DNA from 4 places in the Lysinibacillus sp. NPDC093688 genome. Region 1 is predicted to be linked to each of the others. Evidence: riboswitches for the same ligand, from Rfam matches in the RefSeq annotation. Region 1 holds a riboswitch; each other region holds the start of a gene.
The links. Region 1 has a riboswitch for thiamine pyrophosphate ahead of thiW (energy coupling factor transporter S component ThiW). Riboswitches for the same ligand answer to the same signal wherever they lie in the genome.
Positions count from the first base shown of each region.

Region 1 (7,923 bases):
CCAAACACAGCACAAAAAGCGCAGAGGCAGGATAATCTTGCAAAGCAAATGGTACGTTCAGTCCGAATGCCTTATTTTGTCATGCTAATTATCATGCTAGTATTCTCATTCGGAATTGCTAACTTCCAAACAACATTATCATTATTTGTTACAGATAAGTTTAATTACACACCTACTGAGATCGCCATTATATTAGTTGTCGGTGGCGCTTTTGGTGTTGTTGTTCAAATATTTGTTATTACACCACTGTTTAATCGCTTCGGCGAAATGAAAGTAGTGTTAGTCAATTTATTTATTGCATCCGTTTCAATTTTCTTAATACTATTTGTATCTGGCTTTGCTCTTATTCTAGTTGTAGCGACAATCTTCTCTACAGCTACGACATTGATTCGTCCAGCAGTCAACACACTGATTTCAAAGCTTGCTGAAAATGAACAAGGCTTTGCAGCTGGTATGAACAATGCGTATATGAGTCTTGGTAATATGATTGGTCCAGCTTTAGCAGGTATATTATTCGATTGGAATATGAACAGTCCTTATATTTTCGGGTCTATTATTTTAATGGCTTGCTTCTTCCTTGCACTTATTTGGACAATGAAAAAAGCACCTCACCTTATGCATCCTGATACAAAATAGTCTGAAAAGCGATTGATTAATTTTAGAGGTATGAACCCAACCATTAGATAACTTGTTGAACAATATATATGAGGAAATTATATTCGCTTTCCGTATGGAGAAAGGTTATTCATAAGAAGTTGCTAACATTATCAAATGTTGCTACCGAAACATTCTATCGTGGAGAGTGTGGGTATGATAGCCTTCCAACAAATACGTATGATAAAATCTTTCGGACATTGGGATTTATATACACGAGAAATAGCAAAAGCTAGCTGCAGGCTGACGGTCATGATGTGCAACTATAAATAACGCAAAACACCCGGTATTTAGCGCCTCTCGCTAAATACCGGGTGTTCATGCTTTATTCAAAAAGGAGCAGATGATCGTTTCATTTCTGATTCTATTCTTTATGCAGCTTTTGAACGGTCTCCTTTGCGTCAGTGGCAATGTCCGTTATGATGCCATCTACACCTAACGTATAGAGGTATTCAACGCTTTTCACATCATTCACGGTCCAAACATAAATCGGCTTATCGATCATTTTCGCTGAACTAATTAATCGAGGACGGGCAAAAGACTCTTCGACGACGAAGAAATCCGCGTCGAACTGATTGAGTGAAGCAAATGTAGCGAATATGACATACCCGACTGTTAAATCTGGTGCCGCCTTCTTCATTTTCTGCACGAGCTCATAATCTAAGCTCTGGAAAATGACCTGTTGTTCTGCCTTATGTCTACGAATCGTATCGACTAAGATAGGGACTAAGTCTTTCTCATATCCATGTGTTTTGAGCTCCACATTTAACTTGATTTTACCTTTCGTACGCTCCAACACCTCATCAAGAGATGGCACATTGTCTTGGAACTTACCTACACGCAGCGAAATTTGTTGAAGCTGGGCGAGGGTAAGATCAAAAACATTCACATTTTTGCCGGACAGTCGTTTCAAATTCTCATCATGAATGACCGCAAGCTTGCCATCTTTCGTCTGCAAAATATCGAGCTCGATATAATCAGCACCTGTCCGAATGGCGCCTTCGAAGGCACCCATTGTATTCTCTATGCCTGAAATGGTGTCGCCCCGATGAGCCATAATGATGAACTTTTCATTGGCTTCTCCCCAATCAGTCAACAGGGCGGTTGCTCCCCAGCCTATAACAATAAGAATGAGCATTCCGAATGCAGTCAGCGCTGCACGATAACGTCGCATGAGCGAACGCTGCATATCGCGTCCTTTCCAGACAGAAGCATCGACTCCATCGGTATCAATGTCCACGCGGTCATGACCTTGATATCGTACATAAAGCAGGGTGATAATGGTAATGAACATTGGAGTCATAATTAGTGTTGCGATATACAAACCAAAGCTAAGCGCGATGCCAATGGTAATCATTAATCTAGAATCGCCATCCCCAATAGGAAGGAGAAACACGATTAGGGCGATTAGGGTAATCAGGCAGATAAGTAGAATGAACAGCAACAGGAAGATTACTGCCCATTCAAACACAGCTCTAACTAATGACCACTTACTACGCCAGAATAATCGCTTGCTCTCGCGAACGGCGTTCCAGAATTGATATTTGCCTTCTAATACCATAATCGGCAGAGCATAGATACAGATTAAGTTCAATGCCAAAATGAGCAGTCCTACGATGACAAGAGCGATAGTTCCAAAGGTTGTCTTCATCAGCTCACCCGTAATAAAGTTCGGAACCGTCATATTAGGCAATAGTGTTCCACCGATGTTGGCATCGAGTAGCGGGAACAGGAGCAATAAATAGAGAGCAAGTCCGAAAACCCCGATGCGCCATAAACCTGGCAAGCTAGAGATTGCCTTGAACAATACGGGGCGGATTCGTGCGCGCTTCTCTTGAATCCCATAGTACGCAATATAGAAGAGAACCGTGAACTCTGTGTAAATGAGCATGATGGCAATTGGCATCATTACCAGTACACTAAGTAGACCATATTTGCTGAACAAGAAGCGCAGAAGGTCATGATTGGCGGCTGCCTCGAAGCCCCCAACAGCCAGTAATTTGTTAAAAATTATGGATAACAACGGGATAAATACACTTATCGTTAGCAATTTGTATATCAATTCAAATATAAGAAAAGGACGGTACGCATACTTCCACACCTTTAAAATATCCCTCGTCATCTGAAAAGGCATAAATCTTAAACGATTCGTATTGGTTTGTTTCGTATTCATGGTTTTGGTTTTCCTTTAGTTAGTATCATGGTACATATTCCATTATATACCTACATTTCATTCATTCCAACAAGACTGTGGAGTGTAATGAGTGAGTATATAGTAGTTCTAGCTCCATTCTTTCGGGTGTGCTAAAATGGTAGTAACTATGATTGATTTCCCTGTTAAAACTCCTTGTATATCAAGGAAAACAGGCTGTCTTTACTACATTATTATTAGATCAATTATGCCTCGGCATAATTGCGTCTGGAATCGGCTTTGTGCTTGCACAAAGAATTCCTTTCCGATTCCGTGACATCCGCCGGAGGCTTTGGGCCAACGTGATGTTGGTCACTCAGTCATTGCCACAGGACGTGGCGTTCTTAGACTGAGTTCCTCTAGTTCAGCGGGTGTTTAGAAACCCGCTGAAAGAAGTTAAAACCATTATTACCACTAGGGGAGTCTTTAAAAGGCTGAGACGTATATTGTCATATACGGACCCTTTGAACCTGATCTAGTTCACACTAGCGGAGGGAAGTGGCGACACTTGCTTTTTACTATTTAAATGCAAGGCCGCTTCCTAATGTTTTTAGGGAGCGGCTTTTTTTCGCTCTAGCGGCGGAATTCCCTAGTTTATCGGGGATAACCAATAAATTCATATTTTAAAGGAGTGGAAATGATGTCAATTCGAAAATTAACAATCATGGCCTTATTAGTAGCAATTGCCGTAGCAGGTTCTACCTTTGTTTCAATACCAACGGGAATTGCACGTGCCTACCCTGTACAGCATGCTATTAATGTTATTGGTGCGATCATTCTTGGACCAGTACCTACTGTTATGGTCGCCTTTGTCACAGCCATTATTCGTATTTTAACAGGCACAGGCTCATTATTAGCAATACCTGGAAGTGTCATTGGTACTTTATGTGCAGCTCTTGCCTATAAATACAGCGGCAAACAATGGCTAGCAGGTATCGGTGAAATGTTTGGGACAGGTATTATTGCCTCACTTATTGCAGTGCCCTACGCACACTTATTAATGGGGACATCTGTTGCTGCATTATTTTTCATGCCTGCCTTTTTAACTTCAAGTACTATTGGTGCTGTTTTAGGCATTGTCGTTGCTAGCAATTTGCGTAGGACTGTATTTGTAACTAACCTTAATACTCTTCTTAAATAATGATTTAGGCAAATTAAAAACGTTGCTTTCTTAATTACCATTAAGAAAGTAACGTTTTTTTTCGGCCAAATTCACCCATACTTCAACGGTAATCCCATTTCATGAGCAATTAATAAAAAGTCTTTTTTGCTTATTTCAAAATGACCAAATCTGAATTTATAGCCATATTTCGATTTATCTTCTACAAATTCTAAATAATCTAAGATCCTTTTTATTGGTACAGCCTTAGCATCTTTGTAAAAGTCTATATCTCTTCTAAAAGGAATAAAATTTTCTGCCATTTGAAACTCGTATATTCGCTCGTCTTTTACCCTTCCAATTGCGGTAAATGCTCTTACAGGGGCATTATCGTCTAGACTTTTTTTAGGAGAATAATATATAATCCAGTCTCCTTTTCTCATTCGTTTCAAAGGTCTTTCTTTGCCGTGGCATAGCTGACTGAATCCTCCCTCAACCCCTTTTTGCACATGATTGAGAGATGCTACTCCAATCCAATATTTCGTGTCCTTTTCAGTCATAGGAAGAGCTCTCCTTTTATTTTGGGATCATTGTAAATGATTTTATTTTTTCATTTTCAAGAATCAACTTTTCTTCCAAAATCACTGGGCTTGGCAAACCATCCCAAGTAGTTGAAACGATAGCAACACATTCCATATCATCACCTTCAATATTTTGGATAGTTAACTTAAATCCTTTCGGCATAGGTGACGTGTAAAATTTCTGTATTTCTTTTCTTCCTTTAAAAATTTCACCTTTAAAATTTTTCAATTCCCCATGATCTGCATACATATCAGATAAATCTTGACCCTCTTCTTGTGCTCTTTTTAAATACTCCTTCATAACCTCTACTGCTTTCATATGTCATCACTCTTTCATTTTTATTGATAAGATTATCAATTATGCCTCGGCATAATTGCGTCCGGATTCGGCTTTGTGCTTAGGCCTGCGTGATGCAGGTCAGTTAGCCGTTATCGCATGGATGCGATGATTTTAGGCTAACATCCTTTATGAACTCCTTTCCGAATCCGTGACATCCGCCGGAGGCTTTAGGCCAACACGAAGTTGTTCACTCAGTCGTTGCCACAGGACGTGGCGTTCTTAGACTGAGTTCCTCTATTTCAGCAGGTTGCTGAAAGAAGTTAAACCCTATACACGATTTTCATATACTTTTGCCAAAATGCTTTTCAATTGCTCTTTTTCTTCCAATGAAAGTACGTTTAAAACTTCATTCTCAGAAATCGCAAGGGTCTTCATTAATTCTTCTGCCAAATTTTCACCCTGTTCCGTAAGGCATATTAAATTCTCTCTTCTATTTTCTTGATTTTTCTCCCTATACACATACTTTCTTTCTTCTAGACCATCGATAAAAAAGCGGACACTATTTTTATCCAACTTTAAAATCTGCCCTATTTGAATTTGGCTAAGTTTTTTTTCTTTTACTACCATCATGATCCCGACTTCTCTGGATTTCATTTGAAATTTTTCGCTAATATATTGCTCGAGATTCCCCTCTAAAGCCTCCGCTAATTTAAAACTTAGAAAACCAAATGAATTCATTATATTGGTCATACTTGATACCTCAAATCTTTAGTATTTAAAAATGATAGTAATATTTTATTACTATCATTGATTATTACATTTATATACATTATTTACAAGGAAAACTTTACTTTTTAAAAATTCTCTAATTCAGTTGTTGATTGGAGTGGAGACTGGGCGACTCCTTGGGGATTAGCGATAGAGGAACGAAGGCTAAAACCATCACATCCTGTGATAACGCCTTCGTGACCAACATCCTGTTGCCCCGACGCCCCCAGGAAAGCGCCCAGTCGGAACGGAAATCAACCCCACGTTATATATGTCATCTCCTGATAGCCCAAAAATAGAATTACAAAAAAAAAAACGATGGCTCATTACTATAAAGCAATGAACCATTGTTTTAAATTACTAGGATCGTTTTTTCATGCCCTTTAATAGCTGGGCTACATTTGTGTCCTCTGCCTGTATTGGTTTTTCCTCTACACGCTGTTCTTTTTTCTTCGGTCTTGTTAGGAAGCCCCAACCAAAGCGTCGAATGGTTATATCAATGAAGAATAATAGCATCCCTGCTAATAAAAGCCATGTTGCAATATTTTGGCGTTCCGCACCTTTTTTAGTAAATTCTCGGAACGCTTCGCTTGGTTCTTTCAAAACGGAGCCGCCTGTTTGCTTTGTTAGCTCTTCGACTAGCTTTTCATTCACTGGACGTAATTCATATTCAGCACTATAAGGCACACTTAAGCCAGCCTGGTAAATAGCCTGTTCTTCATCGGCAATGCGGAAGAAGATTAGTCCTGGTTTTGCTTGTACAACTGCCCGAACTTGTGATGCTGAAATTGTTTCAAGCTGTGTTTCAAGTTCTTCACCCGCTTCATTGACAGCAACAATATTTAAGAACGCCGCTTCATTTGTTGGGTCAGTGATGACAAATGAGCCGTCTGATTCTAGACGTACATCATAGGCAACATCGTTATAGCTTGGTAGCATTTTTGAAATAAGCGTTTGCCAAAATGTGTCCCAATTTTGCCATCTTGCCCAGTCTCCTGCCCATTTTCCTGTCGAATCAGAAGTAAAGGCAAATGTTTTGCCAAGGCCATATTGCCATTCTGCAAGTACCGGATCTTCCTTCTCACTTTCTGCAATAACAGTAGTTCCCTGCTTTGCTGTCGTACCTATATAAGCATTCATTTTAGGTACCCCATTTGCAAATAGCGTATTCCAGCCAGATGCATTAAATATAGTTGGGTAGAATGGGTTGTCTTCAATATATGTGCGTGAAATCATGGCCGTTTCACGAGATAAAATAGAAGGGATCGTCTGCTCATCAATAACATCGTAAAAACGCCCACTGCCCATTTCACTTAGCGCTTCAAGTAAATTGGCATCTGCGTCCTGACCAATTGCAACTGTTGAAAGAGTCGTGCCATTTTCTTTTCCTTGTGCAATTAAGTCTTCATAGTTACCCGACTGTGACTGTCCATCAGTTAATAAAATAATATGCTTACGCTGTAGCTTTAAATCGGCTAGATTTTCATAAGCTTTAGCAAGTGATCCATATATTTCAGTACCCCCACCTGGCGTTACAGATAAAATCGTATCTACAGCTTCTTCCTTATTGCCAAGTGGCCCTGTCTCAATAATTTCCCAAGGTCGGTCATCAAAGGCAATAAATCCGAGCGTATCCTCATCTCGTAGCATTTCAACTGAACGAGCGGCAGCTTCCTTAGCGAGCTCTAGCTTTGCTCCAGACATACTTCCAGAACGGTCAAGTACGATTTCCAGCCCTAATGATGGTAATTGCTCCTTACCTTTAATCTCCATTTCAACAGGTAGTAAAGTTTCGATTGGTGTTTTAAAATAGCCGCCTAAGCCAAAGCTATTTTCGCCACCGACCATCGTAAAACCGACACCAAAATTTTTCACTGCCTGCTCAATAACAGTCATTTTTGCCTCGCCTACTAAATGGCCGGGCACATTATCAAAAATGATTGCATTGTATTGTAAATAACTAGAAAGCTCATTTGGTAGACTTTTAGCATCTACAACATCATAGGAAATGGATTGAGTGCCAAGTGCTGCTGCGATTGGTGATGGTGTTTCATAGCCATTAACAATTAGTAAATGTGGTTCACTTTGCACCATCGTGACGCTCGTTAATTTATTATTTTCTAAAATTGCATCTTGATCAACCTGCACGAGTGCCTCATATTTTACAAGCCCTTCAGCCGTTGCGGCATGTTTATACGTAAAGATATTTGAACCTTCTGCAAGCTCCACTGTCTCACGATGAATGAGCTGATCGTTTTCGTATAATAATAGCTCCCCCCGCTCTGCTACAGTTGCATTTATTTCAGTGACTAGCTGCTGCTGCTCACCTGCATAAGCAACTTGTGGTGTT
Region 1 is NZ_JBNNUX010000002.1:220,197-228,119, reverse strand. Features, by position in the region: gene ACQKN2_RS03280 (MFS transporter) at 1-636, shown strand, start outside; gene ACQKN2_RS03275 (glycerophosphoryl diester phosphodiesterase membrane domain-containing protein) at 1,019-2,827, opposite strand; TPP riboswitch at 3,252-3,359, shown strand; gene thiW (energy coupling factor transporter S component ThiW) at 3,486-3,986, shown strand; gene ACQKN2_RS03265 (EVE domain-containing protein) at 4,058-4,504, opposite strand; gene ACQKN2_RS03260 (hypothetical protein) at 4,521-4,844, opposite strand; gene ACQKN2_RS03255 (MarR family winged helix-turn-helix transcriptional regulator) at 5,133-5,543, opposite strand; gene ACQKN2_RS03250 (VWA domain-containing protein) at 5,934-7,923, opposite strand, start outside.

Region 2 (7,923 bases), on a different contig from region 1:
TTGGTTAGTCATGAATCTAAAAAAGACATCTATTCAACAGACTGTTCTCTTTAGTAGCATATGTATCATGCAGGCGTTAGCAATTGTTGTTTGGCATCACGAACTATTTATCGTGTCAATTGTCAGTACGTTTATTTTAGTCCTGTATTTATCTAAGTTGTACAAAACGTACCCACTCAGCAATAATTCACTTACAGGTCGTTTACCCTTCTCGATTTACTTCGGGTGGATTACATTCAGCCTGATGACAAATGTAAGCTTTACGCTAACATCTTATCAATGGAATGGTTTTGGGCTTAGTGATCCCCTTTGGGCAGTTATTTTACTAACACTTGGGGTAGCAATAGCACTACATATCCGTTTCCATTATTTTGATATTATCTATCCAAGTGTATTTATCTGGTCCTATATCGGGGTCGCATTACATAATGGTTTTGATGAGCTACTTGTGTCAACGGCAGCCTTATTTTTATGTGGAGTGCTACTTGTCGGTATATTATTTATTAAAAAAAATCCTGCCCACCAAAATTAAATTGGTAGCAGGATTTTTAGCTTTTTTATTGTTCATCAAGTGAAGTTAAAATAATTGGTTTGTCTTTTGTAACGATAATTGAATGCTCAATTTGAGCAACTAATGATTTGTCTGGCGTAACGAATGTCCAGCCATCACCAGATTCCACAATATGCTCCGCTTTCGCTGAGATAAATGGCTCGACTGCAAGTACCATGCCCTCTTTCATAATTGTAGAATCCCATGCATCATAATAATTTAAAATATGATTTGGCTCATCATGTAAAGAACGACCTAAACCATGACCTGTTAGGTTCATTATCACTGTTAAATCATTGGCATATGCTTCACGCTCAACAGCTTTGCCGATTTGGTTTAATTTTGATCCAGCTTTTACTTTTGTCATTGCACGGTCGAAAGCACTTTTAGCTACGCGACATAGCTTTTCTTTATCCTCATAACCTTCACCAACTACAAATGAAATGCCCGTATCCGCAAAGTAACCATTTAATGAACCAGATACATCTATATTGACGATATCTCCCTCATTAATCACACGTTCACCTGGAATACCATGTGCGACTTCCTCATTAACACTAATACATGTGTATCCTGGGAAATCATACTCCCCTTTAGGTCCAGAAACTGCTCCTGCCTCAGCAAACATACGGCCTGCAATTTCATCTAGTTCAAGTGTTGTTACACCTGGTTTTGTAGCAGCCTTCATGGCTTCACGAATTTCAGCACAAATACGGCCGATTTTTTTAAAGGCTTCAATCTCTTCTTGCGTTTTTACAATCATTTTTAACGTCCCTTTCATCTAATATCTCTATTTAATATAACATAACTTTTTATACATAAAACGCTAAACGCTCTAAATATTATATGCCATCATAAAGTGTAAATTGCTGAAAACAGGCTCATTACTAAAAGTTAAGAATGACATTTATTTAAAACGTATGCCATGCATAAGTTGATTGGAGTGGAGGCTGGGCGACTCCTCGGGGATCAGCGAAAGAGGAACGAAGGCTAAAGCCATCACATCCTGTGATAACGCCTTCGTGACCAACCTCGGTGCTGCTGCCGCTACGTTAGCACTACGCTTTCGCGCAAAAAACATCTGTTGGCCCGAGACCCTGCAGCGAAGCGAAGCGGCTCATCGAACGCCCCCAGGAAGCTTTGCTCTGTGCGAAAGCGTAGCGACAGCAACAACAAAGCGCCCAGCCGGAACGGAAATCAACCTCATGTTATGGGGATGAGCTAAAAAACAATGATCCTTCATCCAATTTAATAAAAATAAAACCCTTCACTCGTGTGAAGGGCATAATAATTATGATTTTCGTTGCATTAATTGAGGTGCTGCCGTAAATAACAGAACACCGACAATCGCTGTTAAAATCGTTGCTGGTAGCATATATGTTCCATTATAAATAATTGAATAAATCCATGCATTTTGATCGCCAGCATACTCTGCAAAAAATACAGCGCCCCCAATGGTATGTGCTGCATAACGTAAAAAGCCCGCTATTACCGTTCCTAAAATAATATAAAGCGCCATTTTCTTTTTGTTTAAATCTTTTGCAGCCTCAAGCACTGGCCCACGCACAACGGCCGCTAAGCCTACTACTGTAAAGGCAACACCATAATCAAGTGTTCCTTGAAGCCAATGTATAATATAGGCACCAAACATTGTTTGCATAACACCAATGAGTAAACCCGTTGTCATGCCTGGAATAAGGCCCCAGCGAAATGCTATTAACACTATTGGAACCATCACGAGACTAACAGAGCCACCTTGTGCCCATACTTTAAAGGAAACCTGATCAAGCACAAGGCCAATCGCTGCGAATATCGCAATCTCCACAAGCATTAAAAGTCTTTTATTGTCCATAATTATTCTCTCCTTTGTTCCGATGTAGGATACAAGAGCAGGAATAGAAATCAGTTGGCAAATATGTTCCTATATGGCATCAATAATTATTAAAAAACGATGCCAGGACAGAGCCTCACATCGTAAAAGTGTCGGTTTCTATCCACATCCCTACGCAAGCGTTAACTTACAGGTTCAAAGAGTCAAGGCATTACGTGCCCAGTCTCAGCTGACATCATCAGCTCCCCTTGTGGTCGTTACATCTTAATTTAGTTGAACAACCTCATTGTACGCAAACACTATAACGATTACAACCTCTTCCACATTAATTTTTTGAAACTTTACTGTTTTTCATGCGTAAATATTAAAAAAGGAGGTACAACTATGGAGAACCAAAAAATTTTATCTGCCTTTAGTTATCTCAGTATCTTTTTCGCACCTTTTATTGTGCCATTAGTAGTTTACTTTGTTTCAAAAGATCACGACGTAAAGAGTCATTCTCTTCGAGCACTAATATCACATTTAATCCCAGTCGCATTTGGAATAATATTTTTTGCAGTCTTTATTTTCTCAACTTTATCATTCAACACTTTTGAACCTGATTCAGGTAGCAGTACATTTCTTATCATTTGGTTAGTTTCATTCGCAATTTACATTCTCGTCTCAATAGGAATCGTCATTTGGAATATTATTCAAGCTGTTCGCGTTATCCGATAAGTTTCATTTCAACCTTGAACAGAGAGTACTAAAAGGAGCTGTTATTTTTTGAAAGTATCTAAAGTTGTCAAAACCGCCGTAAAATTAGCACCTATCGTTATTCCAATTGTTAAAAAAGTAATCGCTGCAAAGAAGGGAACGGCTAATTCCTCCAAAAACATCTATAAGTAATAATACGTTTTTAAAGTTAAATGGGCTTAATAACAAGAATCTGCTTACTTTTTTCAGCAGATTCTTTTTTTCGTTTATTTAACAGTTCGCTATCTTCTATATGGCACTGTAATATAAAGTTTAACAATACACATGAGGAGTTGTTTATGATAAATACCGAAAAACAATTAATGAGCTTGGTTAATGCTGCACAGGTCCTAACATCAACACTCGATATAGACCAAGTGTTAGAGAAACTTATTAGTGAAGTACTCCATGTGATTAAAGGTGCTGATGCAGGTGTGCTGTTTATGTTAAATACAGAGACAGATCGTTTAATTGCTAAGCATACTGTAGGTTATGATCTAGCTTACTTGAAGAAAATTCACCTTGCCTCAAATGAAGGGATGACTGGAAAAGTATTCTCTCAAAAAAAGGCATTTAGATTCCATACTAGCGATGATGTAACTGAAAATATGGCCGATTTATTTCCACAGTATGAAGAAAACTATACAAAAGCAGTCGGTGATTTTACTTACCCAAAAAGTGCTGTTTGTGCTCCGCTTCTTGATAAAAGTAATTCATGTATAGGCGTGTTAACGATTGTCAATTTTTCAGGAGATACACAGTTTGAGAATAGTGATTTAACAATGCTTCAAGCATTTGCGAATCAATCCTCAATCGCCATCGAAAATGCAAAATTATTTACTCAAAACGAACGCTCTAAACGCATTTATAATGCTTTAACACGAGTCTCTTTAACACGAGGTCGACTAAACGATATGATCGATACCCTCGCTTCCTTACTAGGACAGTCTGTAGCAATTACCACTGATTTTTACGATTTACTTGTCACATCTTCTTCAACAGCAAAGCTTGCAACCGAAATTTTAAAAGAGCAGGAATCAGAGCATCTTCATACAGTTGTTCAACAATGCGTGCGACATCAAGTACATATACCAATCAACCATGAAATGTATGTAAGTTATTTGTTCCCTATCCATACAGAGCGGGGTGTAATAGGAATACTGTTGATTGTTATGGATCAACATTTACAGATGGATCCTCTAGATTTATTTGCAGTAGAACAGGCAAGTGCTCTTTTCGCCTTACAATTAGCCGAGGAGGAAAAGGAGCTTGAAATTTCCTTCAAATATGACGGTTATTTGTTACAACAGCTACTAAACTTGAATTTTAATGCCTTTTATAAACGTCAAGAAGCCCAACAAACGACCCATTATTTATGCGCTACTCTACAGCTTGAGGGAAGTAAGTATGGTGTTGCTCAAACTAAAAAAAAGCAGCAACAATTTAGCAAGCTACTTTATCGCTTAGCACGTTTATTTTCCTTACCAGTTTTTATCTCAGAACATGATTTACACTATCATTTTTTATTTATGAACAATCTAAGAGAACCAGTTGAACAATTTAAAGAAAGCATTCAACTTTTTTTCAAGCTCCTCGATAAGGATTCTAAAAAGTACAATTCACTGTCGTTTATCGTTGGCCTAGGGAGACATTTCGACACTATTGAAAATATTTCTAGCTCTCACCGGGACTCAAAAAAGTGCATTGACTATTTACAAACACTCGAACAGGCACCGTTCATTTTATCCTACGATAAGCTTGGACCATACTCACTTTTCTTACATAACGACCCACAGGAAATGGCAGAATATGTAGAGATGAAGCTTGGACCAATTATCGAATATGACAAACAGCATAAAACTGATTTGTTATATACACTAAAACTATTTTTTGAACATAATCAAAATCGCAAACAAACTGCGGAAGCATGCTATGTACATCTAAACACTATTAAATATAGGCTTCAGACGATCTTTTCATTGATAGAAGTTGATGAGCAAAATGGGAAAACTATGTTTGAATTAAACCTTGCCATCTATATGTTTTCTTACTTACAAAATGCGAAGTTAGCCTAAACAGACAAAGTATAGATCTTATCTTTGTCTGTTTTTACATAGTATTTTCATAGTATTCATTGTTATACTAAACCCTACTTATTGAATTTTCAGAATATTTATATTAAACTAGGAGGGCTTAACAGGAATGGAAATGTGGAGTTTGTTTACGATTATTGCTTCCCTGGCTTTATTAATTTTTCTAGCACTACGCGGGTTCAGTATCATTATTATTGCGCCAATTGCCAGCTTAATCGTCATTATTTTAAATCAAATGCCTATTTTAGATTCACTACAGGGCGACTATATGACCGGGTTTATAAACTTTATGAAAAACTACTACCTCATCTTCTTATTTGCCGCAATTTTCGGTAAATTTATGGATGATAGTGGTGCTGCTCGTGCAATAGCAGAAAGACTTTTAAAGATTATGGGACGTCATAGCAAATTTAATGCGTTGATGGCAGTCGTCATCATTTGTGCTTTTTTAACGTTAGGCGGTATTAATACATACGTTGTTATTTTTGCTATTTTACCAATTGCTAAGCCGTTATTTAAGGCTATGAATATCCCTTGGCATCTATTTACAGGAGCATTTTTCTTTGGCATGGCAACCTTTACAATGACTATGCTTCCTGGTTCACCATCTGTACAAAACATTATCCCAACGAAATATTTAGGTACAACAGCTACTGCAGCACCTGTTGTTGGGATTGTTGCTACGGTTACCATTATTGTTTTCAATTGCTTCTATTTAAAACGTCAATTGTCTAAATCAGATGCGCGTGGTGAAACATACGAAAATATGAAAAATCCAGACAAACAGGATTCAAAAGCTTTTGAGGCAAGCGAGAGAAAATTGCCGCCATTTATCTTAAGTATTTTGCCACCAATTTTCTTAATTGTTACATTAAACGTTTTTAAAGTAGATATCCTCTACACATTAATGCTTACAGTGCTTGTTTCCATCATTATCTTTTGGAAATACATAGACAACAAATTACAAGCAATTAATATAGGAGCAACAAATACAGTTTTACCAATTGTAAATACAAGTGCTGATGTTGGTTATGGCACCGTAATTGCAGCGACAGCGGGCTTCGGAGTAGTAACTGAAATGCTTACCAATATACCTGGTTCCCCTTTGATTTCTCTTTATGCCGCTATTGCGGCACTTGCAGGGATTACAGGTACTGCCTCTGGTGGTCTTGGAATCGCGATGGAAACACTGGCCCAAACCTATTTAGATTTAGGCGTTGAACCTGAGGCACTTCATCGTATTGCGACAATCGCTTCTGGTAGTTTAGATTCTTTACCACATAATGGAGCAGTTATTACTGTACTGGCAGTTATAGGATTAACACATAAAGATGCCTACAAGCATATATTTTTTGTCTCAGTAATTGGACCTCTTGTAGCAGCAATTCCAGCATTAATTACTGCGATTTTAATTTATTCGTAAACACCAATAATAAACAGTAGGAGATGAACAAACATGAAAGTCTCACTTTTCGCAACATGTTTAGTAGATATGTTTCAAACAAATGTGGGCAAAGCAACTGTAGAACTACTAGAACATCTTGGCTGTGAAGTCCTATTTCCAAAAGGACAAATTTGTTGCGGTCAGCCTGCCTACAACTCTGGCTATGTTAAAGAAGCAAAGGAAGCAATGAAAAACATGATCACAGCATTTTATGATGCTGAGTATATCGTCTGCCCTTCTGGCTCTTGCGCTTATATGTTTCGAGAATATGAAAAAGTTTTTGCAGACGATGCTCAATGGTCGGCTCGTGCAAAAAAATTGGCTGACAAAACTTATGAATTAACACAATTTATCGTAGAGGTTCTTGGCATTACAGATGTGGGTGCTAGCTTCAACGGAAATGTGACCTATCATATGTCCTGCCATATGACTCGTCTACTCGGTGTGAAAAGCCCGCCTTTAACATTACTAAACAACGTGAAAGGCTTGACGTATACAGAGCTACCTAACAAAACAACTTGCTGTGGTTTCGGTGGTACATTCTCTGTAAAAATGACACCTATTTCCGAGCAAATGGTTGATGAAAAGGTGCAGCACATTATTGAAACAGGTGCCGCTTATTTAGTTGGCGCGGATGAAGGCTGCTTAATGAATATTCGCGGTCGTGCTGAACGATTAGGTGCACATGTACAAGTACTTCATATAGCTGAAATTTTAAATTCTCGAAAAGCGGAGGTGCGTGCATAATGCCAATGAAGGTCGGCAATGAATCTTTTAATAATCGTGTTGGAGAAGGCATTCAAAATACCTTTATGCGTAGTGCCGTTTCAGGAGCACAAGACCGATTAGAAACAAATCGTCAATTGGCTACCGAGGAGCTTGGCAATTGGGAGGAATGGCGGTCACTTGGTGAAGAGATTCGTCAGCATGTACTTGCAAACCTAGATTATTATTTAACACAGCTAAGTGAGCAGGTCGCTGCACGTGGAGGTCATGTTTTCTTTGCCGCTACTGCGGAAGAAGCACAAGTCTATATCGCTGATGTCGCCAATAAAAAGCAGGCCAAAAAAATCGTTAAATCAAAGTCAATGGTAACAGAAGAAATTGACTTAAATTATTATTTAGAGGAGCATGTTGGCTGCCGTGTTATCGAAACTGATTTAGGAGAATACATTTTACAGCTCGACAACGATTTACCTTCACATATCGTGGCACCCGCTTTACACCGTAAGAAAGAACAGGTACAAGAAAGTTTCCAACATCATCACCA
Region 2 is NZ_JBNNUX010000025.1:17,893-25,815, reverse strand. Features, by position in the region: gene ACQKN2_RS17795 (hypothetical protein) at 1-532, shown strand, start outside; gene map (type I methionyl aminopeptidase) at 558-1,313, opposite strand; gene thiT (energy-coupled thiamine transporter ThiT) at 1,842-2,402, opposite strand; TPP riboswitch at 2,533-2,640, opposite strand; gene ACQKN2_RS17780 (DUF4870 domain-containing protein) at 2,766-3,098, shown strand; gene ACQKN2_RS17775 (hypothetical protein) at 3,147-3,269, shown strand; gene ACQKN2_RS17770 (helix-turn-helix domain-containing protein) at 3,416-5,191, shown strand; gene ACQKN2_RS17765 (GntP family permease) at 5,319-6,632, shown strand; gene ACQKN2_RS17760 ((Fe-S)-binding protein) at 6,666-7,400, shown strand; gene ACQKN2_RS17755 (LutB/LldF family L-lactate oxidation iron-sulfur protein) at 7,400-7,923, shown strand, end outside.
Region 2: it holds a riboswitch for thiamine pyrophosphate, as region 1 does, so the genes downstream of both, thiT (energy-coupled thiamine transporter ThiT) here and thiW (energy coupling factor transporter S component ThiW) in region 1, are expected to answer to the same signal.

Region 3 (7,923 bases), on a different contig from region 1:
GTAGATGAAAACGGAGTTATTTCTTTAGAGGAGCTTCGCACAAAAGTGCGTAAGGATACCATTTTAGTAAGTATGATGCATGTAAATAATGAAATGGGTGCAATTCAACCAATTTTTGAAGCTGCAAAAATTATTCATGAATCGAGTCGTGCAGCTTTTCACGTAGACGCTATACAAAGCTTTGGGAAGTTACCGATATCATTTAACGATGACGAGGGACCAGACTGTATTTCAATTTCAGGTCATAAAATTCATGGCTTTAAAGGTTCGGGTGTACTAGCATTCCGTAAAAAGATGAAATGGCAACCGTATGCACTTGGCGGAGGGCAGGAATTTGGTTTGCGTAGTGGAACAGTAGCTGTACCGCAAGCTGTAGCCTTATCCAAAGCAGCCCGAATAGCCATAGCGACGATGAGTGACCGTGCGAAAAAATACCGTCAATGGTATGAAGAAATATGTACGCAATTACGTGGATATGGGGATGTAGTGCATATTCTATCAACACCAAAAGGAGCGGCACATATTTTATCTTTTAGTATTCGCGACTTAAAAGGTGAAGTCATTATCAATGCATTGCAAAAGCGTAATGTAATTGTATCGACATCGAGTGCATGTTCATCGAAACAGACAAAAACAAGTCATGTTGTTGAAGCTCTAAATATCGATGAGCATTTTAAAAATGGTGTTATTCGTATAAGTTTTGGCGCGCATGTAACAAATGAAGATATAGAAAAGTTTAAACAAGTATTAGATGAAGTATTGACTGAACTTAAAGGAGAATTATAAAAATGATTTGGAAAGAAATTTTAATTCGATATGGAGAGCTTTCTACAAAAGGCCGCAACAAGATGGATTTTATTCGTCGTTTACGAGAGAACATTCGTCATGCGTTTTCGGATTTAGGACATTTACACATTCGCACAGAGCGTGATCGAATGTTTATAGCCATTCAAGATGAAGCACAAATGGATGTTCTATTAAAAGGATTACCTAAAATTTTTGGTATCCAATCATTTAGTCCCGTGGCAGCATGTGAAAAAGATATCGAAGCCATGAAAAAACTTGCCATAACAATTATGGATACATTTAAAAATGAGCAGCTTACTTTTAAAGTAGAAGTAAAGCGCACAGATAAAACATTTCCGTTAGAATCACATGCCATTCAACGCGAAATTGGTGGTTATGTATTACCACAATATCAAAATTTATCAGTAAAGGTGAAGAAGCCTGATATCGAACTTCGTATAGAGGTGCGTCATGATGCAACATATATGATGGCACAAGTAATTCCAGGTGCAGGTGGAATGCCTGTAGGCTCGAATGGTAAATCTTTATTAATGCTTTCAGGTGGTATCGATAGTCCTGTTGCCGGTTATTTAATGATGAAACGTGGAGTGCGCTTAGAAGCGATTCATTTCTTTAGCCCACCATATACAAGCCAAAATTCATTGGAAAAAGTAAAGGTACTTGCTAATGAATTAACGAAATTTGGAGCTAGTATACGTTTACATGTTATTCCTTTCACTGAAATTCAAGTTCTTATAAAAGAAAAAGTACCTTCTAATGTATCAATGACAACAACTCGTCGTATGATGCTAAAAGTTGCTGACAAAGTACGTGAAGAAATTGGTGCACTAGCTATTGTTACAGGTGAAAGTCTTGGACAAGTAGCGAGTCAAACTCTTGAAAGCCTTACAGCTATTAATGCCGTAACGAACACACCGATTTTACGTCCATTAATCTCATCAGATAAATTAGAAATTATCGATATTGCAGAGAAAATTGGCACATACGAAACGTCTATCCAGCCATTCGAAGACTGCTGTACAATTTTTACTCCTGCAAGTCCAAAAACAAAGCCAAAGCTTGAAAAGGTTGAGCATTACGAAAGCTTCTCGGATTTTGATGAACTGATCGAACGAGCAGTGAAAAATCGTGAAGTCTATATTTTCCCGAAAAAAGAACAAGAAGCCGATAAATTTGCGGATCTTCTATAGAAGAAACTTGCGATTTCATAAGAACCGACTCAAATGTCCATTTGAGTCGGCTTTTTTTGTCTACTTCCTTCTGAGGTACAATTTACCTATAATTTTTTTGTATTAAAAATCTAATAACGCACATTCTATATTCACAAGGAGGTGAGAAACATGACAAACAACAACAACCGCAGTTCAAACAAGCTTGCTGTACCTGGTGTAGAGCACGCACTTGATCAAATGAAATACGAAATTGCACAAGAATTTGGTGTTCAATTAGGAGCTGACGCTTCAGCTCGTGCTAACGGTTCCGTTGGCGGTGAAATCACTAAACGTCTTGTACAAATGGCAGAATCTCAATTAAAAGGTATGCCAAACAACCAATAATTGCATAATCAGCAATTAAAATTAAAACCAGTGACCGTAAAAGGCACTGGTTTTAGTTTGTTTAAATTGTTTATTTTTTATCCCGTATTAACGGGCAGTAATTTATCTATATAGAAAGAGAAGCGTCAGGTCCTCCCATTTCAATTCAATGAGAGCAAAGAAATAAGAGATGCTTTAAATGTAGAGACTGTATTTGAAATATCCTCACTTTCGCAAATCGCGGAAATAACTGCTATTCCATCTGCACCTGCTTTAAATACAGTATGTGCATTCGAGCAGTTTATGCCTCCAATTGCAACGATAGGGAGCTCCGGGTATTGTTTGCGAACTTGTTGTAAAAATTCAGTTCCACTAGGCGGTTTGGCGTCGCTTTTAGAGGTGGTTGAAAAAATTGGACCAATTCCTACATAGTCAGCACCATATTGTAGAGCAGTTTGTAATTCAGCTTGTGAATGAACAGAAACCCCTAGAATCATATTGCCAATTTTTTCACGTACCATCGACACAGGAAAATCTTCTTGGCCAATATGAACACCATCTGCACTAAGTTTTATAGCTAGTTCTACATTATCATTGACGATAAACGGAACATGATACTGTTGACAGAGCTTTTGACATTTGCGAGCAAAATTTTCATATGCTTGTCCAGTTAGTGTATTTAACCCTTTTTCACGGTATTGAAACATTGTAATTCCGGATTGGAGAGCTTTCTCTAAAACGTTTATTGGCTCCTGATTGAAAACATTACCTGTACCCATAATAAAATATAGCTGTAGATCGTCACGTTTCATGAATGATCACCTCGCAGGAATCCTTATAGTTTTGATAAGCAAAATGATTTGTTGGACCATGGCCATTACCTATAGATAAATCATGAGTTATGGCTAATTGAATAAATTTTTTAGCTTCCTCAATTGCTTCTTCTATAGGTAGCCCAAGACTAAGAAAAGCAGTTAATGCTGCGGAAAACGTACAGCCTGTACCATGCGTGTTTTTTGTTGCAATACGAGTAGACTGCATGGAAAACGATCGACCATCTTGAAAAAATACATAATCAGTAGCATAACATTTATCCTCTAAATGACCGCCTTTCATAACGACGCATTGAACGCCTGTTTGTAATAAGACCTGAGCTACTTCTTTAATATCTGCTAAAGAATTGATTTTCCTTCCAGAAAGGGTTTCGGCCTCAGGGATGTTTGGCGTTACAATTGTTGCTAAAGGTAGCAAATCACTTCGTAATGCCTCAATTGCTTCTTGCTGTAATAAACTTTCGCCACCTTTTGCAATCATAACAGGATCTACAATAAGCGGAATATTTACTTCGGCTAAAATATGTGCAATTGATTGGATGATTTCGGAGGAAAATAGCATTCCTGTTTTAATAGCACTAATTGAAAAATCCTCGATTAGCGCACTAAGTTGTTTTTCAATAAAGCTCACTTCAATTGGTAATACACCCGATACACCCAGTGTATTTTGGGCCGTTAAAGCTGTAATAACAGATGTTCCAAACACTTTTAATTCCTGAAATGTTTTTAAATCAGCCTGTATGCCTGCGCCGCCGCCACTATCTGAACCAGCAATTGTCGTTACAATATCCACTATTCTTCACCACCCTTGGAAAGGCGATGTAGTTCATTCAATACAGCAATTTGAAAATCGCCAATGAATCGAGTAGAAGAAGCAGCTTTTTCTGCCAATTTTTTATAAAGTGATAATGTTTCTAGCAATTGGTCAAACGGTTGATTTCCTGCGGCGTAGGATGCACAACATAATGCACTCAATAAGCAACCTGTTCCAGTAACTTCTGTCATTTGAGCATTTCCACCTGTAACCCATTGCTGATGTGTGCCATCAGTAATAAAATCCTTTTCACCGGTCACAATAACAATACAATTGTATTGTTGAGCTACTTTCTGTGCCTCAACTTCTACAGAAATTGAACCACTACCACTATCTACGCCTTTTTGTTGCCAGTCTACATTGGCAATTGCCGCTAGCTCTCCGATATTACAACGTATTGCCGCAAATTTAATGTCCTTCAGTAATTGCTGTACCGTTTGTTTTCGGTAAGATGTTGCACCGGCAGCAACAGGATCTAAAATAACGGGAATGCCAAGAGCATTTGCTTTTTTCCCTGCAAGTAACATGGATTCTTTCATTCGCTCATTTAGGGTACCGATATTGATCAATAAGCCTGAGGCGATTGTGACCATTTCTTCAACCTCGTGACCGTCATCAGCCATGACTGGAGAAGCGCCTATTGCTAATAAGCCGTTTGCTTGAAAATTAGCCACAACGTAATTAGTCATGCAATGGATAAGTGGATTTTGTTTACGAATCGTTTGAAATATCAATTTAAGTCCTCCTCGTTGGATGGACGTAAGCGTGCAAAAAAGACTCTTTTTCGTGCAAAAAACACGTAAAAGAGCCTTTCATCAGTAATTCGATGTGAACTGCTCCCTACGTCAGTATTAACTAACAGGTTCAAAGGGTCAGGTTTTACCTTCTCAACTCTAAATGAGTCCCCCTGCAATCTTGCTTTTAGTTGACCAAAATGTACCATATTATTCATTTGTGTTCAATAGGGAGTTTTTTTCTTCATTCAGATTTTCTGTGCGAAAGCGACGATTACGCCAAGTTGAAATGGATAGAAGCAATACGTGACTGATGCCATATAGCAGAGCATGATAGTTGTCACGACTTTCATGAATTAGAGTGAATTCCATTGAAAATGATAAAAATTGAGTTTTATAATGGGCGTAACAAAAGGGGGCATTTGCCATGAAAAGAGAAGATTTAATCGCACCAGAATGGTATAACATTTCAGAGGAAATTGAAAAATATGCACAGGATTCTACCAAAAACGCATTATTAGTTTATAACGAAAACGGAGAAATTCAGTACATTACATATGCAGCCTTACTTGAAAAGGCCAATCAGGCAGCACATGTATTTACCTCTCAAGGTTTGAAAAAAGGTGATGTTATTTTAATTATGGTACCGAGATCAGTGGAAGCGTATATTGTGTACATTGCGGCGTTAAAGGCAGGTTTAACTATTATACCTAGTTCAGAAATGCTGAGATCTAAGGATATTGAATATCGAATCAATCACGCTAACGCAAAAGGTGTTGTTGCATTTGAGCCTTATATTGAACAATTTGATAGTGTTGAAAATTTACAAGAAATACAGCAATTTGTCATTGGTCATGCACATGAACCTTGGCAGCCATTGCTTGAAAAAATGCAAAGCCAACCAAAAAGCTACTTTAATTCTACACCAACTAAGAGTACAGACATTGCATTTTTAGCATATACAAGTGGTACAACAGGCAATCCAAAGGCAGCAGTACATACACATAGCTGGGGTTACGCACACTTACGAACTACTGCACCAAATTGGTTAGGTGTTCAAGAAGGTGACATAGTATGGGCTACAGCAGCTCCTGGCTGGCAAAAATGGATTTGGAGTCCGTTCCTCGCTACTTTAGGAAGTGGTGCAACAGCATTTGTTTACAAAGGTCACTTTGATGCGGGTACTTACCTTGCACTGATTGAAAAATTCAATATTAATATTCTGTGTTGCACACCAACCGAATATCGATTTATGGCGAGTCTTGAAAATTTACAAGATTTCAATGTAAGTACAATACGTCAGGCTGTGTCAGCGGGCGAACCTTTAAATAGTGAAGTGATAAAAGTATTTTCCGAGGTTTTTAATTTACAAGTACGAGATGGCTATGGACAAACAGAGAATACATTACTTGTTGGTACAATGGTAGGGATGGAGGCTAGAATGGGCTCAATGGGTAAACCTACCCCGGGTAATTCTGTTGAAATTATCAATGATTTTGAAAGTCCTGTTGCGGTCGGAGAAGTTGGAGATATTGCTGTACACTGTGAAACGCCCGCGTTATTTAAAAAATATTTAAACGATCCAGAACGGACAAATTTACAATTTAGAGGCGATTGGTATATTACCGGTGATCGTGCATATAAAGATGAAGATGGCTATTATTGGTTTGAAGGACGTGGAGATGATGTCATTATATCGTCTGGGTATACGATTGGCCCATTTGAGGTAGAAGATGCGTTATTGAAGCATCCTGCAGTGAAAGAAACTGCCGTTGTCGCGAGTCCAGATGAGATTCGTGGAAATCTCGTAAAGGCGTTTGTTGTGCTCTGTGAAGGAGAAGTTGGTAATGAAACACTTATAAAAAAACTACAAAACCATGTAAAAACTTTAACAGCCCCATATAAATATCCTCGTGTGATTGAGTTTGTTACTGAGCTACCAAAGACTACATCAGGCAAAATTCGTCGTGTCGAATTACGAGAGCAAGAAAAAATCCATTCTATCACTCATCATTAATTTCCTAGGAAATAATGTCGAAAATCAAAGTTCCTGCTTTTTTTATGAACTTTGATTTTTTTTTTATATTAGGTAATGTATTATTATAGGTTGGATAAGTTAAAGCTTTTGCAAAGTGTTGGAGATCAACCCCGTGTTATGGCGATAGGCCATATTATTGCAATAAGTATGAAACAAATTAGGATATCAATCGTATAACGTTATGAGGAGGCGGAAAGATATGAATGGTAAAAGGTGGGCTGCTTTAATAATTGCAGGTGTGCTATTAGTATTTTCATTAGGAATCAACACTGTTTTTGCAATATTTAAATCAGATTTCTTTAGCAATTTTGATAGCTTAGTGGCTGGAAACGACTTGACGGTAATGGAAGAGGTTAAAGAAGACGGCAATATGGATAAACGTATAGCATACTTAAAGGTTGATGGTACGATTCAAGATGTTGGCTCAAGTTCATTATGGCAACCAGTTTCTTATGATCACCAATTTTTCTTACATCAATTAGATAGTATTTTATATGATGAGACTGTGGAAGGTATCGTCTTAAGTGTTAATACACCAGGTGGCGGTGTCAAGGAATCAGCAGAAATATATAAAAAACTGTTGAAAATTAAAGAAGAGCGACAAATTCCAATCTATGTATCTATGGATTCGATGGCAGCTTCAGGTGGTTATTACATTTCAGCACCTGCAGATAAAATATTTGCGCAACGTGATACAATTACAGGTTCGATTGGTGTCATTATGCAATCAATTAATTATCAGGCATTAGCAGAAAAAGTTGGTGTTAAATATGAAACGTTTAAATCTGGTGAACATAAGGATATGCTTAGTCCAATGCGTGAAGTGACACCAGAAGAGCGTGCTATGATGCAAGACATGATTAATGAAACGTATCAAGAATTCGTTGGTATTGTTGCAAAAGGACGTAATATGTCAGAACCAGATGTGAAAAAAGTGGCTGATGGTCGAATTCTTAGTGGTAAGAAGGCTCTTGAAGCAGGCTTAGTTGATGAGATTGGTGATGAAGAAGCAGCAATTACTGCATTGCGTAAAGACTTTGGTTTAGAGGACGCAGCATTATTTGAGTATTCATATGATGTTGGTGGCTGGCAATCATATGTTGGGATGAAAATTGGATCCGTATTTGGTCCATCAGCAGAGGAAAAAATGCTGATGAAAATT
Region 3 is NZ_JBNNUX010000008.1:20,506-28,428, reverse strand. Features, by position in the region: gene ACQKN2_RS08835 (cysteine desulfurase family protein) at 1-786, shown strand, start outside; gene thiI (tRNA uracil 4-sulfurtransferase ThiI) at 789-1,997, shown strand; gene ACQKN2_RS08825 (alpha/beta-type small acid-soluble spore protein) at 2,148-2,363, shown strand; gene thiE (thiamine phosphate synthase) at 2,504-3,154, opposite strand; gene thiD (bifunctional hydroxymethylpyrimidine kinase/phosphomethylpyrimidine kinase) at 3,144-3,968, opposite strand; gene thiM (hydroxyethylthiazole kinase) at 3,968-4,723, opposite strand; TPP riboswitch at 4,810-4,908, opposite strand; gene mbcS (acyl-CoA synthetase MbcS) at 5,151-6,740, shown strand; gene sppA (signal peptide peptidase SppA) at 6,961-7,923, shown strand, end outside.
Region 3: it holds a riboswitch for thiamine pyrophosphate, as region 1 does, so the genes downstream of both, thiM (hydroxyethylthiazole kinase) here and thiW (energy coupling factor transporter S component ThiW) in region 1, are expected to answer to the same signal.

Region 4 (7,923 bases), on a different contig from region 1:
CAGAGTTAATAAGTGAAAAAAGGGCAGATCGATCGGCATTCGATTGATACGTACCATATTTATGCGCGTTCTTATAAACTGTAATAGCGTAGTTTAAATTGTTAATAGCGTTTATGATATCAGACTGTGTTGCATAGTTATTATTTACAACATACTGAGCAGATGAAACGGCAGAGGTTAGAGCATCCTTCTCGCTTTGAGTCGTCCAAGGTACATATGATGCTACATCATTACCATTGTTCCAAGAAACCGTTACATACTGAACAGAATAGATAATCGATTGTAGTGAAGACTTATCACCATAGACATATTTTGTTCCGCTTTTTTGCACAGCTTGATAAGCGCTTAATGCTTTTTTGTACTGTGTAATAGCATTGTTTACTTGTTCCTGTGAGGCGTAAGAATTATTCACTACTGCTCTTGCGCTGCTTACGGCAGATTCGAATGCTGTACGTTCAGCCTGCGTTGTCCATTTCTCGCTTGTTAAAACGTCATATCCATTAACAGATACTGCAACATACGGAGGTGAAGCTACTAAATTGCTTAGCTCCGTTTTATTTAAAACAGGTAATGACACAGAGGCTTTTTTATCATCCACCTGCACTTTATTAATTAGATGCCCTGAATTTAATGCCACCTTTGCCCCATGTTTGACAACTACTTGCTCAATTTTACCTTTTCCGTAAAGGCTGAAATCTTTCTCAACATCGATAATCAGTTTATCAACATTGGCCGTTACTTCAAATGCAGTAACTTTACCAATTACCTCGACTTTCGAAATAGTTTTGTCAGAAGTCACACTTACTTTAGTGCGCTTTAAGTTAATGTTTGGAGATTGCATATTTTTTAGAGAAACATTTAACCAATTACTATTTCTAGTCAATAAAGGTCTAAAAGTAATTGTATCCCCAATAGTAACGTCATCAAATGTAATGGCCTTCTTCACACGATTCGTTACAATAAGCTCATCTTCAATAGTGACATTTTGAACTTTTACATAATCCGCATTTACAGTTAGACTTCCAGCAATTTGCGCGTCACCGCCATCAAAATCTACCGCTTTATTTTTTGTTCCAGCTTTAGTTAGTGTTAGTGATGAAATACTAGTAATTTCACCGTTCTTTACGACTATAGTAGCTTCAGCATTCGCCAATGCAGCATTATTAGATGTGTTTAAGAGGGGCTTCAATGACTGACTAATTTTAAATTGGCCATTGGATGTAAGTAATTTATCTTTAGTAATGTTGGTAATGGTCACACTTTGCCCTTTTGTTTTGGCTGCAGCTACCTGCCCATCAATGTGAATTGAGTGGTTTAACGATGAATCATTAGATGTGGCATTTGCAGTTGACGTAGGCACTACTAAGGTTGCTGTAATAGCAGTAGCCATAAAAGTAGAAAATATTTTATTCTTCATTTTTGTCACCCTAATCATTGTATTTAATGGATAATATATCATACATTTCTTCAATTTAGTGCGCGATTGGGTCATTTTACTATATTAATTTAAATAAAGTGATAGCCCCTTTTTCTGTATCGTTTGTTTTAAGATTGAATTGTTTATTATCTCAATAAATAAATCATCCTTCCAACCAAAAGAGCCATTTGTCATTGTTTTAACATGATGAAAAATACTAGATGAGTTTCGTTATGTTCAGAAAATGGCCTTGTTATGAGGGATGAATAAACGATGAAGTGCATTGACCGAGTATACAAACAGCACTACTATAGGAGAGGAAAGGGGGACACGCTATGATGTATCTCGGCATGATTTTTTTTCAAATTGTAGCTCCGATTTTAGTGCTTCTAGTACTTGGCGCAGTTTTACAAAGGAAATTTCGTTTTAATTTAAAGGCGTTATCTCAACTTATTACATATTGCTTTATGCCAGCAGCTGTTTTTGTGAATTTATACGAAACAAGTATAGAGCTGTCTGTGCTAGGGGAAGTGGCATTATTTATTCTGCTCTTTATCGGAAGCCAAATGGTGCTTAGTCACTTTCTAGCAAAGGGGCTCGGTTTAGTAAAAACAGAGGCTGCGGTGTTTAAAAATAGCGTTGTCCTAATTAATTCAGGCAACTATGGTATTCCAGTTGCACAAATGATTTTCGTGACCCAGCCGATTGGGGTAGCGATTCAAGTCATTCTCGTCATATTTCAAAATATGACGACCTATACTTACGGCTTGTACAATTTAATTTCTTCAACAAAATCAGGCATGTCGATTTTGAAGGACTTCCTCAAAATGCCTATTATTCATGCACTTATTATCGGCGTTACTATGAACTATTTTAATATCCCTATTCCGCAGTTCGTAAAAATTCCGATAGACCATGTGGCAGGTGGCTTTATCGCTGTAGCATTAATAACTTTAGGGGCACAACTATCACAGCTTGAAATTAAATCCATGTTCAATAAGATGGTATACATTAGCTGTTTTACACGATTAATCATAGGGCCAGCCGTAGCATTGCTTATCATTTTTGCGCTTGGTCTTGATGGTGTCGTGGCACAATCACTTTTTATAGCTAGTTCATTCCCGACTTCGCGAAATAGCTCTAGTCTAGCATTAGAATATGACGTAGAATCGGCAACTGCTGCACAAACAGTTTTATTTTCAACGATTGTGAGCTGTATTACAGTGACGATTGTAATTTATGTAGCGGAGTTGTTGTTTACCTAACCTAAATGCTCTTCTGAATCAAAGATAGGATTGCAGCCCTCCTTGTAGGGACTTATATAAGTTAATTACCAAAACGTGTGGTTGATTTCCGTTCCGGCTGGGCGCTTTGTTGTTGCTGTCGCTACGCTTTCGCACAGATAAAACAATTGCTGACGCTTCGCTTTCGCACAGAGCAGAGCTTCCTAGGGGCGTCCGATGAGCCGCTTAGGCCAACACGATGTTGGTCACGAAGGCGTTATCACAGGATGTGATAACGCCTTCGTTCCTCTATCGCTAATCCCCGAGGAGTCACCCGGCCTTCACTCCAATCAACTAAAATTCATGGCTTACGTTTAAACTTCTTTCAGTAGAAGTCTCCCATCTCAGTAGTGTCCAAGCATCAGTGGAACACGGAATCGATAAGGGATTAATATAGGATGTTAGCCTAAAATCATCATATCCATGCGATAACAGCTAATTGACCTGCATCATGTTATTGCTGACGCTTCGCTTTCGCACAAAAAACATCTGCAGGCCTAGGCACAAAGCCGAATCCAGACGCAATTATGCCGAGGCATAATTGATCAATGGCTGTCGCCAACTTTTGATGAAAAGCCAAAAATAATCAAATGAAGCTTCCATCTATTAGCAATATCTGCTACACTAGCATCAAACTTAATAGTATTAACTAGGGGAGTCTGATGAGTCAGGCTGAGAGGGAAACGCATAGAGGTTTCTTGACCCTTTGGACCTGATCTGGCTCATACCAGCGTGGGAAAGTTAACCATTATTGCACACTATGTTATTTGCAATAACTATACCTTTACATTCTTAGCCGGATCCAAAATTTTTTTTGGATTCGGCTTTTTGTCTTCATTCAGCGGAAGACTCCTATCTTTGCAGGTGATGAGATGTATGCGGTTAAGCTTCCTATCAAGTGGGTGCCCAAACGCCTGCTGAATGAAGACAAGCCTCCGGCGGATGTCACGGATTTTAAAAGGAATGAATTGTGCGGGCACAATTCAAAATCCGGACGCAATTACGCCAAGGCGAAATTGATTTTTGTGGGTGAGCTAGATTCGGTCCTTATATAAATATAAAAGGGAGCGAAGTAGTTTATGACAACAGTTAGCGATAAGAACATTACGATTATGTCAAGTTTTGAAGGAAGTAAAAAGGTTTACGTAGAAGGATCTCGAGCAGATATTTTAGTACCAATGCGTGAAATTTCTTTAAGTCCGACGACAGGAAGCTTTGGTGAAGAGAAAAATGCGCCAGTGCGTGTTTATGATACGAGTGGCCCGTACACTGATCCTGCGCATAAGGTGGATATTACGAAAGGATTGCCAGCTTTACGTAGTGCGTGGATCAGAGAACGAGGTGACGTTGAAGAATATGAAGGTCGTACGATCAAGCCAGAAGATAATGGGTTTCGCAATTCTGAAGATCCACGAATAAAAGAAAATGTATTTCCTGATTTATCTAGAAAGCCTTTGCGTGCGAAGAAAGGTGGAAATGTAACACAGCTTCACTACGCACGAAAGGGAATTATTACTCCAGAAATGGAATTTGTAGCGATTCGCGAAAATATGGATCCTGAGTTCGTACGCTCAGAGATCGCGGCGGGACGTGCAATTTTACCATCTAATATTAATCACCCTGAGGCAGAGCCAATGATTATTGGACGCAACTTCCACGTGAAAATTAACGCCAATATTGGGAATTCAGCGGTGTCATCTTCTATCGCAGAAGAGGTAGAAAAAATGACGTGGGCTACACGCTGGGGTGCTGATAACATTATGGATTTATCTACGGGTAAGCATATTCATACGACACGTGAATGGATTATCCGTAATGCCGCAGTGCCAGTAGGGACGGTGCCGATTTATCAAGCGCTAGAAAAAGTAAATGGTGTGGCAGAGGATTTAACGTGGGAAGTGTATCGTGATACGTTAATCGAACAAGCAGAGCAAGGTGTTGATTACTTCACGATTCATGCAGGGGTATTGCTACGTTATGTGCCATTAACGGCTAATCGTGTAACCGGCATAGTGTCTCGAGGAGGCTCGATTATGGCGCAGTGGTGTTTATATCACCATCAAGAGAGCTTCTTATATACACATTTTGAAGAAATCTGTGAAATTATGAAAGCCTATGATGTTGCTTTCTCTTTAGGTGATGGTTTACGTCCTGGTTCTATAGCCGATGCAAATGATGAGGCTCAGTTTGTGGAGCTGGAAACGCTAGGGGAATTAACACAAATTGCCTGGGAGCATGATGTACAAGTGATGGTAGAAGGACCAGGGCATGTGCCGATGCATCTTATTAAAGAAAATATGGACAAGCAGTTAGAGGTGTGTAAGGAAGCTCCTTTCTATACTTTAGGGCCGCTAACGACAGATATTGCTCCGGGCTATGACCATATTACATCAGCCATTGGTGCTGCGATGATAGGTTGGTATGGTACGGCAATGCTATGTTATGTGACGCCTAAAGAGCATCTTGGCTTACCAAATCGTGATGATGTTCGTGTAGGGGTTATTACGTATAAAATTGCTGCACATGCTGCTGATTTAGCGAAAGGGCATCCGGGGGCACAGCAACGTGATGATGCACTATCTAAGGCACGCTTTGAATTCCGCTGGCGCGATCAATTCAACCTATCGCTAGATCCAGAGCGTGCAGTCGAATATCATGATGAAACATTGCCAGCAGAAGGAGCAAAAACTGCGCACTTCTGTTCAATGTGTGGACCTAAGTTTTGTAGTATGAAAATCTCACAGGATATTCGTACTTATGCAAAAGAAAAAGACTTAAATACGACTGAAGCAATCCACAAAGGTATGCAGGAAAAGGCGAAGGAATTTAAAAAGGCAGGCAGTCAAATTTATCAATAATTATTAGAGCGGGCTTGTGTCTATCAAATTAGGCGCAAGTCTTATTTTGATTCATCACCAAAAGTGGTGAATGACATTTGTTAAAACCTATGCATGTATATAGGTTGATTGGAGTGGAGGCTGGGCGACTCCTTGGGGATCAGCGTCACAGATGAGACCCTGGAGCGAGCAGATAGGGGAACGAAGGCTAAAAGCATCAAATCCTGTGATAACGCCTTCGTGACCAACATCGTGTTGGCCCAAGCGGCTCATCGGACGCCCCCAGGAAAGCGCCCAGTCGGAACGGAAATTAACCACTCATTATGGTGATGAGCCCTCGTTTTGTAATTAAGATAAAAAAACTCCATGTGAAGTTGCCCTTCACATGGAGTAAAAAGTTGGATTTGGATATCAATAATAGTAGAAAAAAATCAATTTGCCTTGCTGAAATGTTAAACGTTAGTTGGTTGTTTCACGTATGGATTTGAAAGATCCATACTTTCTAATGAAAGACCCATAGCTTTTGCTACACCTTCACCATATGCTGGGTCAGCTAAATAGCAGTGAAGGATATGACGACGTTTGATGAACTCTTCAACTGATGCCATATCATTAGCAGTATTTTCAAATAGGCGTTGTTGCTCTTCAGCAGTCATTAGGTTGAATAATTTACCTGGCTGCTCGAAGTAGTTGTTGTCATCTTCACGGAAGTCATGGATACCTGCATGACCGTCAATACGTAATTCAGGCTCTTTATAGTCTAAGTTATGCTCCCATTCGCCGTAGCTATTTGGTTCATAGCCCAAAGTAGAACCAAGGTTGCCATCGAAACGCATAGCACCATCGCGGTGGAATGAACGGAATGGACATTTTGGTGCGTTTACAGGAAGCATGTAGTGGTTTACACCTAAACGGTAGCGTTGTGCATCTGCATACGCAAAGATACGAGCTTGTAACATTTTGTCTGGCGAGAAGCTGATGCCAGGGATAATGTTAGATGGTGCAAATGCAGCTTGCTCAACTTCAGCAAAGTAGTTGTCCGAGTTTTTGTTTAACTCAAATTCACCCACAGGAATTAATGGGAAGTCTTTTTTATACCATACTTTTGTTAAATCAAATGGGTTATATGGTAATTCGCGAGCTTGTTCTTCTGTCATTACTTGAATAGACATTTTCCATTTAGGGAAATCGCCATCTTCAATTGCCCCATATAGATCGCGCTGTGAAGATTCGCGGTCGTTACTGATTATTTCTGCAGCCTCAGCACCAGTTAGGTTTTTAATCCCTTGCTCTGTACTGAAGTGGAATTTAACCCATACGCGCTCATTTTCTTCATTAATAAAGCTATAAGTGTGAGAACCGAAACCGTGCATGTTGCGGTATCCAGATGGAATACCACGGTCAGACATTACGATTGTTACTTGGTGAAGTGCTTCTGGTAATGAAGTCCAGAAATCCCAGTTTGAATTAGCGTTTTTCATATTTGTACGTGGGTCACGTTTTACCACGTGGTTTAAATCTGTGAAGTGTAAAGGATCACGGAAGAAGAATACAGGTGTGTTGTTACCAACTAAATCCCAGTTACCTTCTTCGGTATAGAACTTAAGTGCAAAGCCACGAATATCGCGCTCAGCATCCGCTGCACCACGCTCACCTGCAACTGTTGAGAAGCGTGCAAACATGTCTGTCTTTTTCCCAACTTCTGAGAAAATTTTTGCTTTTGTATATTGAGTAATATCATGCGTTACAGTGAAAGTACCAAATGCACCTGAACCTTTAGCGTGCATACGACGTTCAGGAATAACTTCACGGTTGAAGTTCGCTAATTTTTCAACTAACCATACATCCTGAAGAAGTAGAGGGCCACGAGGACCTGCTGACATTGAATCATGGTTGCTTACTACTGGAGCGCCACCTGCTGTTGTAAAACGACGGCTACGATCATTTTTGTTTGTCATATTAGTTTACCTCCTAAAGAAAAATTGTGAGTCAAACTCTTCATCAATAACTATAACAAATGCAAACTAGAATTGCTAGTAAATTATAATCATTATTGTTAAAGAATATTTATATTAAGATATAAACTATAAATATATGCTAGATTGAAAGTGCTTATGAATGATTTTTACAACAAAACTAGTTTATTGAAATGTTTTTCGAGAATTATTGAAAATGAGCTATAAAGAAGGGATAGCTCGAAATTAAAAGGCTTTAAAGTAAATTCTTTTATTTATTGAAAATGAAATATGATAATTGAAAAAAGGGCCTTTTAGGGCTAATGAACAAAGAAGGGTTAAAGCCACCGCGTTCTGTGATAACGCCTTTATCCCTCTACACTTTCGCTCAAAGCGCTCAGTCGTAACGTAAATCAATTCCACTCCACGTT
Region 4 is NZ_JBNNUX010000036.1:14,113-22,035, reverse strand. Features, by position in the region: gene ACQKN2_RS20645 (S-layer protein) at 1-1,417, opposite strand, end outside; gene ACQKN2_RS20640 (AEC family transporter) at 1,753-2,682, shown strand; TPP riboswitch at 3,342-3,456, shown strand; gene thiC (phosphomethylpyrimidine synthase ThiC) at 3,780-5,558, shown strand; gene ACQKN2_RS20630 (catalase) at 5,990-7,495, opposite strand.
Region 4: it holds a riboswitch for thiamine pyrophosphate, as region 1 does, so the genes downstream of both, thiC (phosphomethylpyrimidine synthase ThiC) here and thiW (energy coupling factor transporter S component ThiW) in region 1, are expected to answer to the same signal.